Regions from separate parts of the Variovorax sp. GW821-FHT09D04 genome, predicted to be linked through region 1. Evidence: riboswitches for the same ligand, from Rfam matches in the RefSeq annotation. Region 1 holds a riboswitch; the other holds the start of a gene.
The links. Region 1 has a riboswitch for S-adenosylhomocysteine ahead of ahcY (adenosylhomocysteinase). Riboswitches for the same ligand answer to the same signal wherever they lie in the genome.

Region 1 (7,009 bases):
TTTTGTAAATCAATGTAGCGCCGCGCGAGTCTAGCGCTCCCCTTTCCACTTTTTCAGGCCTCATTCCATGTTCAGTTACCGCCACGCGTTCCATGCCGGCAACCACGCCGACGTGCTCAAGCACACGGTCCTGATTGCCACCCTCGACCACCTGCTTGAAAAAGACGCCGCGCTGACCGTCGTCGACACCCACGCCGGCGCCGGCCTGTACCGGCTCGACGGCGACTACGCCGGCACCAGCGGCGAAGCGGCCGACGGCGTGCTGCGCTTCTTCGCCGCGCCGGAGAAGGCCCCCGACACGCCCGCCCCGGCCGCCAAGTCGACGGGCAAGAAGCCCGCAGCCCCCGCCGAGGACAAGCCGGTCGCCGAAGCCATCGCCCGCTACCTGAGCGTGATCCACGACTTCAACCCCAAGGGCGGCGCCCGCGTCTACCCCGGCTCGCCGTTCATCGTGCAGCACCTGCTGCGCGACCACGACAAGCTCAAGCTGTTCGAGCTGCACCCGACCGATGCCCGCACGCTGGACGCCAACATCGCCCAGCTCGAGGCCGGCCGCCGCATCGCCGTGCTGCGCGACGACGGCTTCGGCAGCGCCACCAAGTTCCTGCCACCGCCCTCGCGCCGCGCGCTGGTGCTGATGGACCCGAGCTACGAGATGAAGACCGACTACGGCCGCGTGCTCGACTTCGCAGCCGAGGCGCTCAAGCGCTTCGCCACCGGCACCTACGCCGTCTGGTACCCGATCATTCCGCGCCCCGAGGCGCACGACCTGCCGCGCCGCCTGAAGACGATGGCGACCAAGGCCGGCAAGCCGTGGCTGCACGCCACGCTGACGGTCAAGTCGAGCAAGATCACGAAGGACGCCGCCTCGGGCGAAACGCAGCGCCCGGGCCTGCCGGCCAGCGGGATGTTCCTGATCAACCCGCCCTACACGCTGAAGGCGCAACTGGCCGAGGCGCTGCCCCAGCTGGCCGAGCGCCTGGCCCAGGACCGCAACGCCGCCTACTCGCTCGAGAGCGGCGGCTGAGGCCGGCCGCTCAGCGGCGCTTGCGCGGCGGCACGATCACCCGCTTGCGCGCGGGTGCCGGCGCGCGCACGCGCGACGTCGGCGCCTCGGGCAACAGTGCGGGCGGCAGATCTTCCGCCGCCACGGCCTGGCCGCCGCAGCGCATGCCCTCGCGGTCGATGACCGACAGCGCCACCTGCTTGATGCCCATGCTCGTGAGACCGATGCGGTCGGCCGCGGCGCGGCTCAGGTCGATGATGCGGCCCGGCGTGAAGGGCCCGCGGTCGTTGACGCGCACCAGCACCTCGCTGCCGTTGACCAGGCTGCGCACGCACACGCGGGTGTTGAAGGGCAGCGTCTTGTGGGCCGCCGTCATGGCGCCCATGTCGAAGCGCTCGCCGTTGGCGGTCTTGCGCTGGTGGAACTGGATGCCGTACCACGAGGCCCCGCCGCGCTCGAAGATCTCGCGCGGTTCATCGCCGGGCACGCCGTCGTCCAGCGATTCGCCGGTGCCCGACACCGCGAGGTCGTAGCGCACCGACGGCACGGCCGAGCGCGGCGCGGCGCCGGGCGGCACGGCCAGGCCGCGTCCCAGCGGCTGCAGCCGCTTGCCGGACGCCGCCGGCGCGGCGGCGGTGTCCGCGTCTTTCTCCTGCGTGGCAGGCGGCATGGTGCATCCTGCGAGCACGCAGGAGACCGCGACGGCGACCGCGCGCAGCCCTCTCAATCCAGGCGCTCCAGAATGGCCAGCGTGGCCGCCGACTGGTTCATCGTGTAGAAGTGGATCGCGGGTGCGCCACCTTCTTGCAGGCGCGCGCACAGGTCGGTCACCACGTCCAGGCCGAAGGCCTTGATCGAAGCCGTGTCGTCGCCGAAGCCCTGCAGCCGCAGGCGGATCCAGCGCGGAATCTCGGCGCCGCAGGCGTCCGAGAAACGCATGAGCTGCGTCGAGCTCGTGATGGGCATGATGCCCGGCACGATCGGCGTGTCGAGCCCCAGCTTGCGCGCGTCGTCGACGAAGCGGAAGTAGGCCTCGGGGCTGAAGAAATACTGCGTGATGGCCGAGTCGGCGCCCGCCTTCACCTTGGTCGCGAAGGCCTGCAGGTCGGCTTCGGGCGAGCGCGCCTGCGGATGCACTTCGGGGTAGCAGGCCACCTCGATGTGGAAGTCGCGGCCGGTCTCCTCGCGGATGAAGGCGACGAGGTCGCTCGCGTACTGGAACTCGCCGCCGATGCCGTAGCCGCTGGGCAGGTCGCCGCGCAGCGCGACGAGGCGCTTCACGCCCATGGCCTTCAGCTCGGCCAGCTGCTCGCGCACGGTGGCGCGCGTGGCGCCGATGCACGAGAAGTGGCTGGCGGCGTCCACGCCCTCGGCCAGGATCTCCTGCACCGCACCGAAGGTGCCCTGGTGCGTGGAGCCGCCCGCGCCGTAGGTGACGGAGCAGAACTGCGGCTTGCGCGCATACAGCTGCTGGCGCACGGCGCGCAGCTTGACCGCGCCTTCGGGCGTCTTGGTCGGGAAGAATTCGAAACTCAGCGGAAGGCGCACCTGCGTCTCCTTAGGAACCGTCGCCGGCCTTGGCAGCACGAACGGCGTGAATGAAAAACTCGCGGTTGCCGTCGCCCCCAGCGATCGGGCTGTCGAACCAGCGCAGCACCTTCAGCTCGAGCGCCGCGCAGGCGTCGTGCAGGCGCTTCTCGACCACAGCGTACATCGCCTCGTCGCGCACGATGCCGCCCTTGCCGACCTGGCCGGGCTGCAGTTCGAACTGCGGCTTGACCAGCATCAGCAACTGGCCGTCGTCGGCCAGGAACTGCACCACGGCCGGCAGCACCAGCGTGAGCGAGATGAAGGACAGGTCGCCGACGATGAGGTCGAAGCGCGGTTCAGGCGGGGCTTCGACAGCTTCGACCGCCTCGCCAGCTTCTGCGTCTTCTTCATCGTCCACCTGCAGGTCAGCCGGCGACAGCGCCCGCGCATTGACGCCTTCGATGGCGACCACGCGTTCGTCCTCGCGCATGCGCGCATGCAGCTGCCCGTGACCGACGTCGACGCCCACCACCTTGGCGGCGCCGTGCTGCAGCAGGCAGTCGGTGAAGCCGCCGGTCGACTGGCCGACGTCCAGGCAGAGCTTGCCGGTCGGGTCCACGCCGCTGGTCTTCAGCGCGCCTTCGAGCTTGAGGCCGCCACGCGACACGTAGCGCGCCTCGGCGGCGTCGGCGAGCTCGAGCTCGGCCGACTCGGGCACTTCGTCCTTGTTCTTGGCGACGTTGCGCCACGCGTCGCTCGTGCCCGCGTCACGCCAGCGCATGCCGCCGGCGATGAGCCGGACCGCTTGCGAACGCGACGCGGCCAGGCCGCGCTCTACCAACAGTTGATCGGCGCGCACGCGGATCAGTAGCGGTAGGTGTCCGGCTTGTAAGGGCCGTTCTTGTCCACGCCGATGTAGGCGGCCTGGGAGTCGGTCAGCTCGGTGAGCATGGCGCCGACCTTCTTCAGGTGCAGGCGCGCGACCTTCTCGTCCAGGTGCTTGGGCAGCACGTAGACCTTGCCGGCCTGGTAGGCGTCGGGCTTGGTGAACAGCTCGATCTGGGCGATGGTCTGGTTGGCGAACGACGACGACATCACGAAGCTCGGGTGGCCCGTGCCGCAGCCCAGGTTCACGAGGCGGCCCTTGGCCAGCAGGATGATCTTCTTGCCGTCCGGGAAGGTGATGTGGTCGACCTGGGGCTTGATCTCTTCCCATTCGTACTTCTCGATCGACGCGACGTCGATCTCGTTGTCGAAGTGGCCGATGTTGCAGACGATGGCCTGGTCCTTCATGGCAGCCATGTGCTCGTGGCGGATCACGTCGCGGTTGCCGGTGGTGGTCACGAAGATGTCGGCCTTGTCGGCGGCGTACTCCATGGTCACGACCTTGTAGCCTTCCATGGCAGCCTGCAGGGCGTTGATGGGGTCGATTTCAGTCACCCACACTTGCGCCGACAGCGCGCGCAGGGCCTGGGCCGAGCCCTTGCCCACGTCGCCGTAGCCGGCCACGCAAGCCACCTTGCCGGCGATCATCACGTCGGTCGCGCGCTTGATGCCGTCGACCAGCGATTCGCGGCAGCCGTAGAGGTTGTCGAACTTGCTCTTGGTGACCGAGTCGTTCACGTTGATGGCGCGGAACAGCAGCGTGCCCTTGGCGCTCATCTCGTTCAGGCGGTGCACGCCGGTGGTGGTCTCTTCGGTCACGCCGATGATCTCGGCCGACTTGCGGGTGTACCAGGTGTCGTCCACGGCCAGCTTGGCCTTGATGGCGGCGTACAGAATGCGTTCTTCTTCGCTGGTCGGGTTGGCGAGCACGCCCAGGTCTTTTTCAGCGCGCTGGCCCAGGTGCATGAGCAGCGTGGCGTCGCCGCCGTCGTCCAGGATCATGTTCGGGCCTTCGCCCTTCGAGCCCTTGGGACCGAAGTCGAAGATGGCGTGGGTGTAGTCCCAGTAGTCCTTCAGCGACTCGCCCTTGATGGCGAACACCGGCGTGCCGGCGGCGGCGATGGCGGCGGCGGCGTGGTCCTGCGTCGAGAAGATGTTGCACGAGGCCCAGCGCACTTCGGCGCCCAGGGCTTGCAGCGTCTCGATCAGCACGGCCGTCTGGATGGTCATGTGCAGCGAGCCCGTGATGCGCGCGCCCTTCAGGGCCTGGCCCTTCGAGAACTCTTCACGGATGGCCATCAGGCCGGGCATCTCGGTTTCGGCGATCTTGATTTCCTTGCGGCCCCAGGCGGCAAGGGACAGGTCGGCAATCGCCTGGTCGGCGGTCGAGACGGGGGTGGGCTTGAGTACAGCGCTCATGTGAACTCCAAAACTGGTTTGAAAGATGCCACTGCGTACGGGGAAGAAAGACTCACCGCGAGAACAGCGGGTGAGCGTGGTTGCGATGTGGTCCGAGCCTCACGCCTGACGGCGCTGCAACGCTCCTCGGAGCGCCGGATTGTAGTCGCGGCCGCCCGGCCCGCCAATCGACCGGGGCATCCCACATCACGGAAAGCGTGGACACCCGCCAGCCCGGGCCGGGCGGCGCGGGCCACCCCGGGAAACTCCGCAGGCAAATCCGCGCTTGGAGCGCCCTGAGCTGCGCCGGCCCGGCGTATCGTGGCGGCGGGCCCCGGCCGCCCGGCCGCTGCCTGCATCCACCCGTTCGATTGTTTTCATCACCCGACACAGGAGATTCCGCACCATGGCCACTGCCAAGAAAGCCGCCGCGAAGAAAACCACCGCCAGCAGCGCCGGCGCGAAGCAGGCGGCGCCGTCCGCCGCGGACATGCTCGATCCGATGAAGAACCTCAAGGGCATGGCCGAGCGCCTGCAGAACCTGAACCTGACCGGCGGCGCCGGCAAGCTGCTCGACAGCGGCCGCAAGGACCTGCAGGCGCTGATGCAGGCCAACGAGAAGTCCTACCAGGGCCTGCAGACCGTGGTGCAGCGACAGACCGAGATGATCAAGACGGCCATCGCCGAATGGCAGACCGCCGCCAAGGCGATGCCGGGCAAGGACCCGAAGGAAAACCTGGCCAAGCTCGACGAGCTGGGCCGCCAGTCGTTCCAGCGCGCCGTCGACGACATCAAGGAGCTGGCCACCCTGGCCGCCAAGTCGCAGGCCGACGCCTTCGACGTGGTGCGCCAGCGCATCCAGGCCAACGTGGACGAGGTCACGAAGCTGCTGCAGCGCAAGTAACAAGAAGCAAAGAAAGGCCCGCATGACCGCCGTCGCGCCCCGCACCGAAAGGCGCACCCGCGCCAACGGCATCGAACTGGCCTGGGACAGCTTCGGCGACCCCGAGGCGCCGCCGCTGTTGCTGGTCATGGGCCTCGGCGCCCAGATGGTCGCCTGGGACGACGCGTTCTGCGCCGCCCTGGCGCAGGCCGGCGGCCACCACGTGATCCGCTTCGACAACCGCGACATCGGCCACTCCACCCACCTGCCGCACGCCGGCGTGCCCGACATTCAGGCGCTGATGCTGCAGGCCATGGCCGGGCGCCCGCTGCAGGTGCCCTACACGCTGCGCGACATGGCTGACGACTGCGCCGGCCTGCTCGACGCGCTGGGCATCGCGCGCGCCCACGTCGTGGGCGCGTCGATGGGCGGCGCCATCGGGCAGGAGATGGCCATCCATCACCCGGGGCGGATGCGCTCGCTCACCAGCATCATGTCGAGCACCGGCGACCCGGCCCTGCCGCCGCCCACGCCCGAGGCGCTGGCGGTGCTGTTCGCGCCCGCGCCGACGAGCTTCGAGGCCTACCTGCCGCACCACGCCAAGCTGTGGCGCGTGCTGCGCGGCCCCGACGCCTTTCCGCTCGACGAGGCGCGCGACGCCGGGCGCGCGCAACTGGCCTTCCTGCGCGGCCTCAACCCGGGCGGCGTGGCGCGGCAGCTGGCGGCCGTGTTCGCGTCGGGCAACCGCAAGCCGGCGCTGCGCGCGGTGCAGGTGCCTACGCTGGTGATCCACGGCGATGTCGATCCGCTGGTGCCCGTAGCCTGCGGCATCGACGTGGCCGAGGCCATTCCCGGCGCGACGCTGCTGCGCATTCCGCGCATGGGCCATGCGCTGCCGATCGCAATGTGGCCGCAGATCATCGAGGCCATCGCCGCGCACACCGCACGGGCGGCGCGGCGCGACGATCACTGAAGAAAAAACAGACACGACAACGAACCCAGGCGGAGGTGTTTTTCATGAACCAGTTTCCGTCCCTCGATCCCATGGCCCTGTGGCGCGAGCTCACGGCCCAGTGGGAAAAAAGCACCAACGAATTCGCCAACGAAGCCATGGCCTCGGACCCGTTCCGCCAGGGCATGCACGGCGGCATGAACGCCTCGCTTACCGCGCAGAAGGCGGTGGGCGACCTGATGGCGCGCTACCTCACGCTGCTGAACCTGCCCACGCGCGCCGACCTGCAGGCGCTGGGCGAGCAGCTGCACCGCATCGACGACCACCTGGCGGGCATCCGCCGCGCGCTGGAAGG
Region 2 (7,009 bases), on a different contig from region 1:
CGAACTGGGCGTAGTGCGCGGCGGCAAAGATCAGCTTCTGAATATCAACTCCCGTGGCCGGTCACTCCGGTCGCGCCGACCGGCCGGCAGGTTCAAAGGTTCGGCGCCAGCAGGCGCTCGAGCTCCGCTTCGCTCGTGCGGCGCCGCGCGGCCTGGTCCTGCAACTGGTCGTGCCCGATCTTGCCGACGTTGAAGTACGTCGCATCGGGGTGCCCGAGGTAGAAGCCGCTCACGCTGGCGGCGGGCATCATAGCGAGGCTCTCCGTCAGGGTCATGCCAATGTCCGCGCAGTTCAGAAGGTCGAACATCGGGCCCTTCACGCTGTGGTCGGGGCAGGCCGGGTAGCCGGGCGCGGGGCGGATGCCGCGGTACTTCTCGGCAATCATGTCGTCGTTGCTCAGGCCCTCGTGGGGCGCGTAGCCCCACAGGTCGGTGCGCACGCGGTGGTGCATGGCTTCGGCAAAAGCCTCGGCCAGCCGGTCAGCCAGGGCCTTGAGCATGATGGCCGAGTAGTCGTCGAGGTCGTCGATGAAGAACTTCTCCTTCTTCTCGACGCCCAGGCCGGCCGTGACGGCGAACACGCCGACGTAGTCCTTCACGCCGCTGTCCTTGGGCGCGACGAAGTCGGCCAGGCAACGGCTGGGGCGCATCACGCCGTCGATCATCTGCTTCTCGGTCTGCTGGCGCATGCCGTACCAGGTGAGCGCGACTTCGCTGCGCGTCTCGTCGGTATAGAGCTCGATGTCGTCGTCGTTCACGGTGTTGGCGGGCCAGAAGCCGACCACGCCGCTGGCGCTGAGCCAGCGCCCTTCGATGAGGCGCTTGAGCATGCGCTGGCCGTCGGCGTACACGCGCACGGCCTCGGTGCCGACAATCTCGTCCTTCAGGATGGCGGGGAACGGGCCGGCCAGGTCCCAGGTCTGGAAGAACGGACCCCAGTCGATGTACTTGGCCAGCTCGGTGAGGTCGAAGTTCTTGAACACGCGCCGGCCGATGAACTTGGGCACGGTGGGCACGAAGTTCGCGAAGTCGACGGGCGTCTTGTTGGCGCGCGCCTTGGCCAGCGGCCACATCGGCACCTGCTTCTTGTTGGCGTGCTGCGTGCGCACCTTCTCGTAGTCGGCGTTGATCTCGTCGATGTACGCGGTGGCCTGGTCCGAGAGCAGCGACTGCGCCACGCTCACGCTGCGCGAGGCGTCGGGCACGTAGACCACGGGGCCTTCGTAGTGCGGCGCGATCTTCACGGCCGTGTGCACGCGGCTGGTGGTGGCGCCGCCGATGAGCAGCGGGATCTTCTTGATGCGGAAGTGGTCGTCCTTCTGCATTTCGCCGGCCACGTACTGCATCTCTTCGAGGCTGGGCGTGATGAGGCCCGACAGGCCCACGATGTCCGCGCCCTCGACCTTGGCCTTCGCCAGAATTTCGTGGCACGGGACCATCACGCCCATGTTCACCACTTCGAAGTTGTTGCACTGGAGCACGACGGTGACGATGTTCTTGCCGATGTCGTGCACGTCGCCCTTCACGGTGGCGATGATGATCTTGCCCTTGGTGCGCACGTCGCGGCCCGCGGCCTCGTCCTGGCGCTTCTCTTCCTCGATGTACGGGATGAGGTGGGCCACGGCGGACTTCATCACGCGCGCCGATTTCACCACCTGCGGCAGGAACATCTTGCCCTGGCCGAACAGGTCGCCCACGATGTTCATGCCGTCCATGAGCGGGCCTTCGATCACGTGCAGCGGACGCCCGCCCTTGGCGAGGATCTGCTGGTAGGCCTCTTCGGTGTCTTCGACGATGAAGTCGGTGATGCCGTGCACCATCGCGTGCGACAGGCGCTGGTTGACGTGCACCGGGTGCTCGGGCGTGCCGCGCCATTCGAGCTTCTTGCTGTCGTCCTTGGCGCCGCTCTTGGCGGTCTCGGCCACTTCGACGAGGCGCTCGCCCGCGTCGGGGCGGCGGTTGAGCACCACGTCTTCCACGCGCTCGCGCAGCGTGGGTTCCAGGTCGTCGTACACGCCGACCATGCCGGCGTTGACGATGCCCATGTCCATGCCCGCCTGGATCGCGTGGTACAGGAACACGGTGTGGATGGCCTCGCGCACCGGGTCGTTGCCGCGGAAGCTGAAGCTCACGTTGCTCACGCCGCCCGACACCTTGGCGCCCGGCAGGTTCTGCTTGATCCAGCGCACGGCGTTGATGAAGTCGACCGCGTAGTTGTCGTGCTCCTCGATGCCGGTGGCGATGGCGAAGATGTTCGGGTCGAAGATGATGTCTTCGGGCGGAAAGCCCACCTCGTCGACCAGCACGCGGTAGGCGCGCTCGCAGATCTCGATCTTGCGTGCGTAGGTGTCGGCCTGGCCCTTCTCGTCGAAGGCCATGACCACGGCGGCCGCGCCGTAGCGCTTGACCAGCTTGGCCTCGTGCTTGAACTTGTCGACGCCCTCCTTCATGGAGATGGAGTTGACGATGCCCTTGCCCTGGATGCAGCGCAGGCCGGCCTCGATGACGTCCCACTTGGAGCTGTCGACCATCACCGGCACGCGCGCGATGTCGGGCTCGCTGGCGATGAGGTTCAGGAAACGCACCATGGCGGCCTTGCTGTCGAGCATGGCCTCGTCCATGTTGATGTCGATGACCTGCGCGCCGTTCTCCACCTGCTGGCGCGCGACGGCCAGGGCGTCCTCGAACTGGCCGTTGAGGATCATGCGCGCGAAGGCCTTGGAGCCGGTGACGTTGGTGCGCTCGCCGATATTGACGAACAGCGTGCCCTCGCCGATGGCGACCGGCTCGAGGCCGGACAGCTTCATGGGAGGGGGAGCGACGGGAGCGGAAACGGATGCGGGAATCTGGGACATGGCCTCACCTGCGGAAGAGTCGGACAGGCGAGCGTCGTTGTCGCCCCAAGCCTGACGATTCGCCTCTGTGGCGAACCGCTGCAACGCTCCTTGGGAAGTCGCGCATTTTAGGTCGATTCGATTGCGCCCTGGGAAAACCCCAGTTTTCATTCCTGCACGTGTCAACAGAATGCGCCCACCGTTTCTGAACGAACGTTCGTGTTTTTAACCAAACGTAAGGGAGTTCGCCGATGGCCAGGAAGTGGAATGTCCGGTTGCAGCATGCAGCCACCCCGATGCGCGCCGTGGCCTTGAGCTGCGGCCTCCTGGCCGCCGCGGCCCTCGCGGTTCACGCGCCGCCAGCGCATGCCGCCGCCGGCGACAGCGCCACCCGCGTCGAGGCCCGCGTCACCTCCGACACGGCGAAGACAAAGTACCCGATCGTGCTGGTCCACGGCCTGCTGGGCTTCGACAACCTGCTGGGCGTCGACTACTTCTACGACATCCCCGGCAGGCTGGCCGCCGCGGGCGCCAAGGTGTACGTGGCGCAGGTGTCGGGCACCAACACCTCCGAGATCCGCGGCGAGCAGCTGCTGCAGGAGCTCAAGACCATCCGCGCGCTGGAGCAGAACCCCACGCTCAAGTTCAACCTCATCGGCCATTCGCAGGGCTCGCCCACGGTGCGCTACGTGGCGGCGGTGGCGCCCGACATGGTGGCCTCGGTCACGTCGGTGGGCGGCGCCAACGGCGGCTCGAAGGTGGCAGACCTGCTGGCCAAGCTGCCCGAAGGCGGCATCGGCCAGACCCTGGTGGTGAAGGCCGTCGGCCTGCTGACGGGGCTGATCGGCTTTCTCTCGGGCAAGGACCCGAGCCAGCTGCCCGAGGTGCCGCTGAACGCGCTGGCCTCGCTGACCACGGCGGGCGGCGCGGCCTTCGACGCCAAGTTCCCGCAGGGGCGCCCCGCGCCGGGCTCGTCGTGCGACGTGAAGAGCGGTGCGGCCGTGGCCAACGGCGTGCGCTACTACTCGTGGTCGGGCGTGTCGACCAGCTTCAACCTGTTCGACCCGAGCGACACGGCGCTGTCGACCCTGGGCAGCCTGTTCTTCTTCGGCGAGGCCAACGACGGCCTGCTCGCGGTCTGCACCACGCGCCTGGGCACCCACCTGGGCGACTACCGCCAGAACCACCTGGACGAGGTGAACCAGGCCTTCGGCAACACCTACGGCAGCCAGTTCCCGTACTACGAGAAGAAGCCGCCGGAGCTGTTCAGGGAACAGGCCGCGCGACTCAAGAGCGCGGGGCTCTGAGGACGCTGCGCATGCGCGGTGTGGCCTTGACCATCGGCGCCGTCGCGCTGGTGGCGGCGGGGACCGGCTGGCTGGCGCTCGGCCCCGGGGCGGTCGATGCGCCGCAAGCCGCCGCGCCCCGTGCCACGGCGGCAGTCGCGGTGCCCACCGCGCCTCGTCCGGCGCAGTCCACCGCCGCGGCCCCCGACGCCCTGCTCACCAGCGACCTCATCACCCTCTTCGACCAGGTGCTCGCCGAAGCGCAGGCCGACAGCAAGGCCACGCTGATGGCCCGCGCGCCCGCCCTGCTCGCCCAGCGCCTGCGCGAGGACTGGCGCGTGCGCGCGCTGGGCCTGCTGGAGCGCTACGTCGACATGCAGGAAGCCCTGCGCACCCTGCAGCCGCCCGCGCCCGGCGACCCGGCCTTTTTGCGCCGTAGCCTGGAGGCGCGCGAGGCGGTGCGCCGTCAGTTCTTCGCGCCCGAGGAAATCGAAGGCCTGTTCGGCGACCAGATCCGGCAGGACCGGTTCATGGCCGAGAAGATGGAACTGCTGTCCAACCCCGACCTCACGCCCGAGCAACGGGCCGCGGCGCTGGCGCAAAGCGAGCAGGCCTGGCTGTCGCCCGCGCAGCGCGAGGTGCGCAAGGAGGCCGTGGCCCATCTGGACGTGATGCGCCAGACCGAGGCGTTGCAGGCGCGTGGCGCCAGCCCCCAGGAGCGCTTTGCCGCGCGCAGCGAGGCCTACGGCTACGAGGTGGCGCGCGGCCTGGCCACGCTCGACCAGGAAACCCAGGAATGGAACGCCCGGCTCGACCGCTACGCCAGCGCACCCGAGGCCGAGCGGGCCCAGCTGCGCGAGACGCTCTTCAACGAAAACGAGCGCCTGCGCCTGAGCGGTGCCCTGGCGATGCGCTCGGCTGCCGCGCCCAAGCCGGCGCGCTGAATTCGTTAAGTAAGCGCATGCTTACGCAGGCTGCGCTTCGCCCATGGCCGAGGCCGGCAGGCCGAACACGCGGTCGAAAGCCCAGTTGAAGACGAAGGTATAGACCAGGAAGAACACCACCAGGCCCAGGTCCATCACCAGCGCCTGCCACAGCGACACGCCCAGGCCCCAGGCCAGCATCGGCACCAGGAAGGCGATCAGGCCGCCCTCGAAGCCGATGGCGTGGGCGATGCGGCGCTTCAGGCTGCGCCCGCGCACCGCCTGGCGCGACTCCCAGCGCTCGAACAGGGCGTTGAAGGTCAGGTTCCAGATCACCGCGATCACCGAGGCGCCCACGGCCAGCAGGCCCGAGTGGCCGAGCCCCGCGTCCGACATCAGGGCCAGGCCGGCGCTGGCCGCCACGATGGCGATGCCCTCGTAGAGGGAGATGTAAACGATCCGACGCTGAAGGCCCTGCATGACTGTTTCTCTGTGTGTTTGACTGCGATGGAGGGACTTTATTTGCTTTTAGTTGATATAAAAAGTTAACTTATTTCAATTTTATTGATAGATCGGGGCGCCATGGCTTTCTCCAGCGACAACGTCGAGGTCTTCCTGGCCGTGATCGACCACGGCTCGTTCTCGGCCGCCGCGCGGGCGCTGCGCAAGGTGCCGTCGGCCGTGAGCATGGCCATCGCCAACCTCGAGGCCGAGCTGGCGCTGCCGCTGTTCGACCGCAGCGGCCGCGAGCCCCAGCCCACGTCGGCCGCGCGCTCGCTCGAGCCGCAGGCGCGGCTGCTCGCGGCCCAGCTGCGGCAGTTGCAGGTGCAGGCGCTGGCGCTCACACAGGGGTTGGAAGACCGGCTCACGCTGGCCATCGCGCCCGAATTGCTGGCCGCGCCCTGGAGCGGGCCGCTGGCCGCGCTGGCCGACGACTACCCGCTGCTGCAGGTCGAGGTGCTGGCCGCGCCGCAGGCCGACGCGCTGGCGCTGCTGCACAGCGGCCGGGCGCAGCTGGCGCTGGTGTTCGAGCGCCCCAGCCTCGACGGCCGCGAGGGCTTCCAGGAGGTGGGCAGCGACACCATGGTGGCCGTGATGGCGCCCGAGCACCCCGTGCTGCGTGCGGCGGCCGGCGGGCGCCTGCGCGAGGAGCACCTGACCAACACGCGCCAGATCGTGGTCGCGGGGCGCGACCTGGCCACCAGCGACCCGCGCTTCGTGTTCGCGCGGCATGTCTGGCGCACCGACAACGCGCTGGCCGCGCTGAGCCTGATCACCGCCGGGCTGGGCTGGGGCTGGCTGCCGCGCAACTTCGCGCGGCCGCACGTGGCGGCGGGCGCGCTGGTCGAGATCCCGTTCGAGAACCTCAGCAACGGGCTGGACCTGTGGGTGGACGTGGTGTGGTCGCGCGAACGGCCGCTGGGCCTGGGCGCGCAGCGCTTCGTGGCGCTGATCGCACGCGACCGTCAGGCGGCGGCCGGCATCGGGACGCCGGCCGTGTGAGCCGGGTCAATTCTTTCCGTGGCCGTGGCCGTGCCCGCCTCCACCGCCGTGCCCACCGCCCCCGCCGTGCGGACGCCCTCCTCCACCACCGCCGCCCCCACCGGGCCGGCCTCCGCCCGGATGCGGATGCGACACGCCCGGCGGCGGCCCGGGCCGGAAGCCCGGCTGCGGTCGCGGCGGGCGGAACCCGGGGTCGACGGGCGGCCGGATGCCCGGCCCGTGCGGGGGACGGACCCCAGGTCCATGAGGTGGACGGACCCCGGGTCCGTGGGGCGGACGCACGCCAGGCCCCGGCCAGGGCCGCGGCTGCCAGCCCGGGTGCACGGGCGGCGGCGGGCGCCAGCCCGCGATCGGCGGCGGCGGGGGCCGGTGGCCCCACCAGCGCCGGTCGCCGTACCAGGGGCGGTCGCGGTAGTAGTCGGCCCAGTAGCTGCCGATCACGAAGCTCACGATCGGCACGCCG

Region 2: linked by a shared signal. The riboswitch ahead of metH (methionine synthase) and the one ahead of ahcY (adenosylhomocysteinase) in region 1 are both predicted to bind S-adenosylhomocysteine.

What each region holds. Positions count from the first base shown of each region.
Region 1 covers NZ_JBWKPA010000007.1:287,049-294,057, forward strand. Annotated here, with positions in the region: gene AC07O4_RS22240 (23S rRNA (adenine(2030)-N(6))-methyltransferase RlmJ) at 68-1,027, shown strand; gene AC07O4_RS22245 (septal ring lytic transglycosylase RlpA family protein) at 1,038-1,676, opposite strand; gene metF (methylenetetrahydrofolate reductase [NAD(P)H]) at 1,730-2,554, opposite strand; gene AC07O4_RS22255 (TlyA family RNA methyltransferase) at 2,565-3,395, opposite strand; gene ahcY (adenosylhomocysteinase) at 3,401-4,840, opposite strand; S-adenosyl-L-homocysteine riboswitch at 4,906-4,974, opposite strand; gene phaP (TIGR01841 family phasin) at 5,226-5,723, shown strand; gene AC07O4_RS22270 (alpha/beta fold hydrolase) at 5,746-6,675, shown strand; gene AC07O4_RS22275 (hypothetical protein) at 6,720-7,009, shown strand, end outside.
Region 2 covers NZ_JBWKPA010000016.1:33,416-40,424, reverse strand. Annotated here, with positions in the region: gene metH (methionine synthase) at 93-2,855, opposite strand; S-adenosyl-L-homocysteine riboswitch at 2,878-2,953, opposite strand; gene AC07O4_RS30025 (esterase/lipase family protein) at 3,086-4,141, shown strand; gene AC07O4_RS30020 (lipase secretion chaperone) at 4,153-5,064, shown strand; gene AC07O4_RS30015 (PACE efflux transporter) at 5,086-5,523, opposite strand; gene AC07O4_RS30010 (LysR family transcriptional regulator) at 5,626-6,546, shown strand; gene AC07O4_RS30005 (SH3 domain-containing protein) at 6,553-7,009, opposite strand, start outside.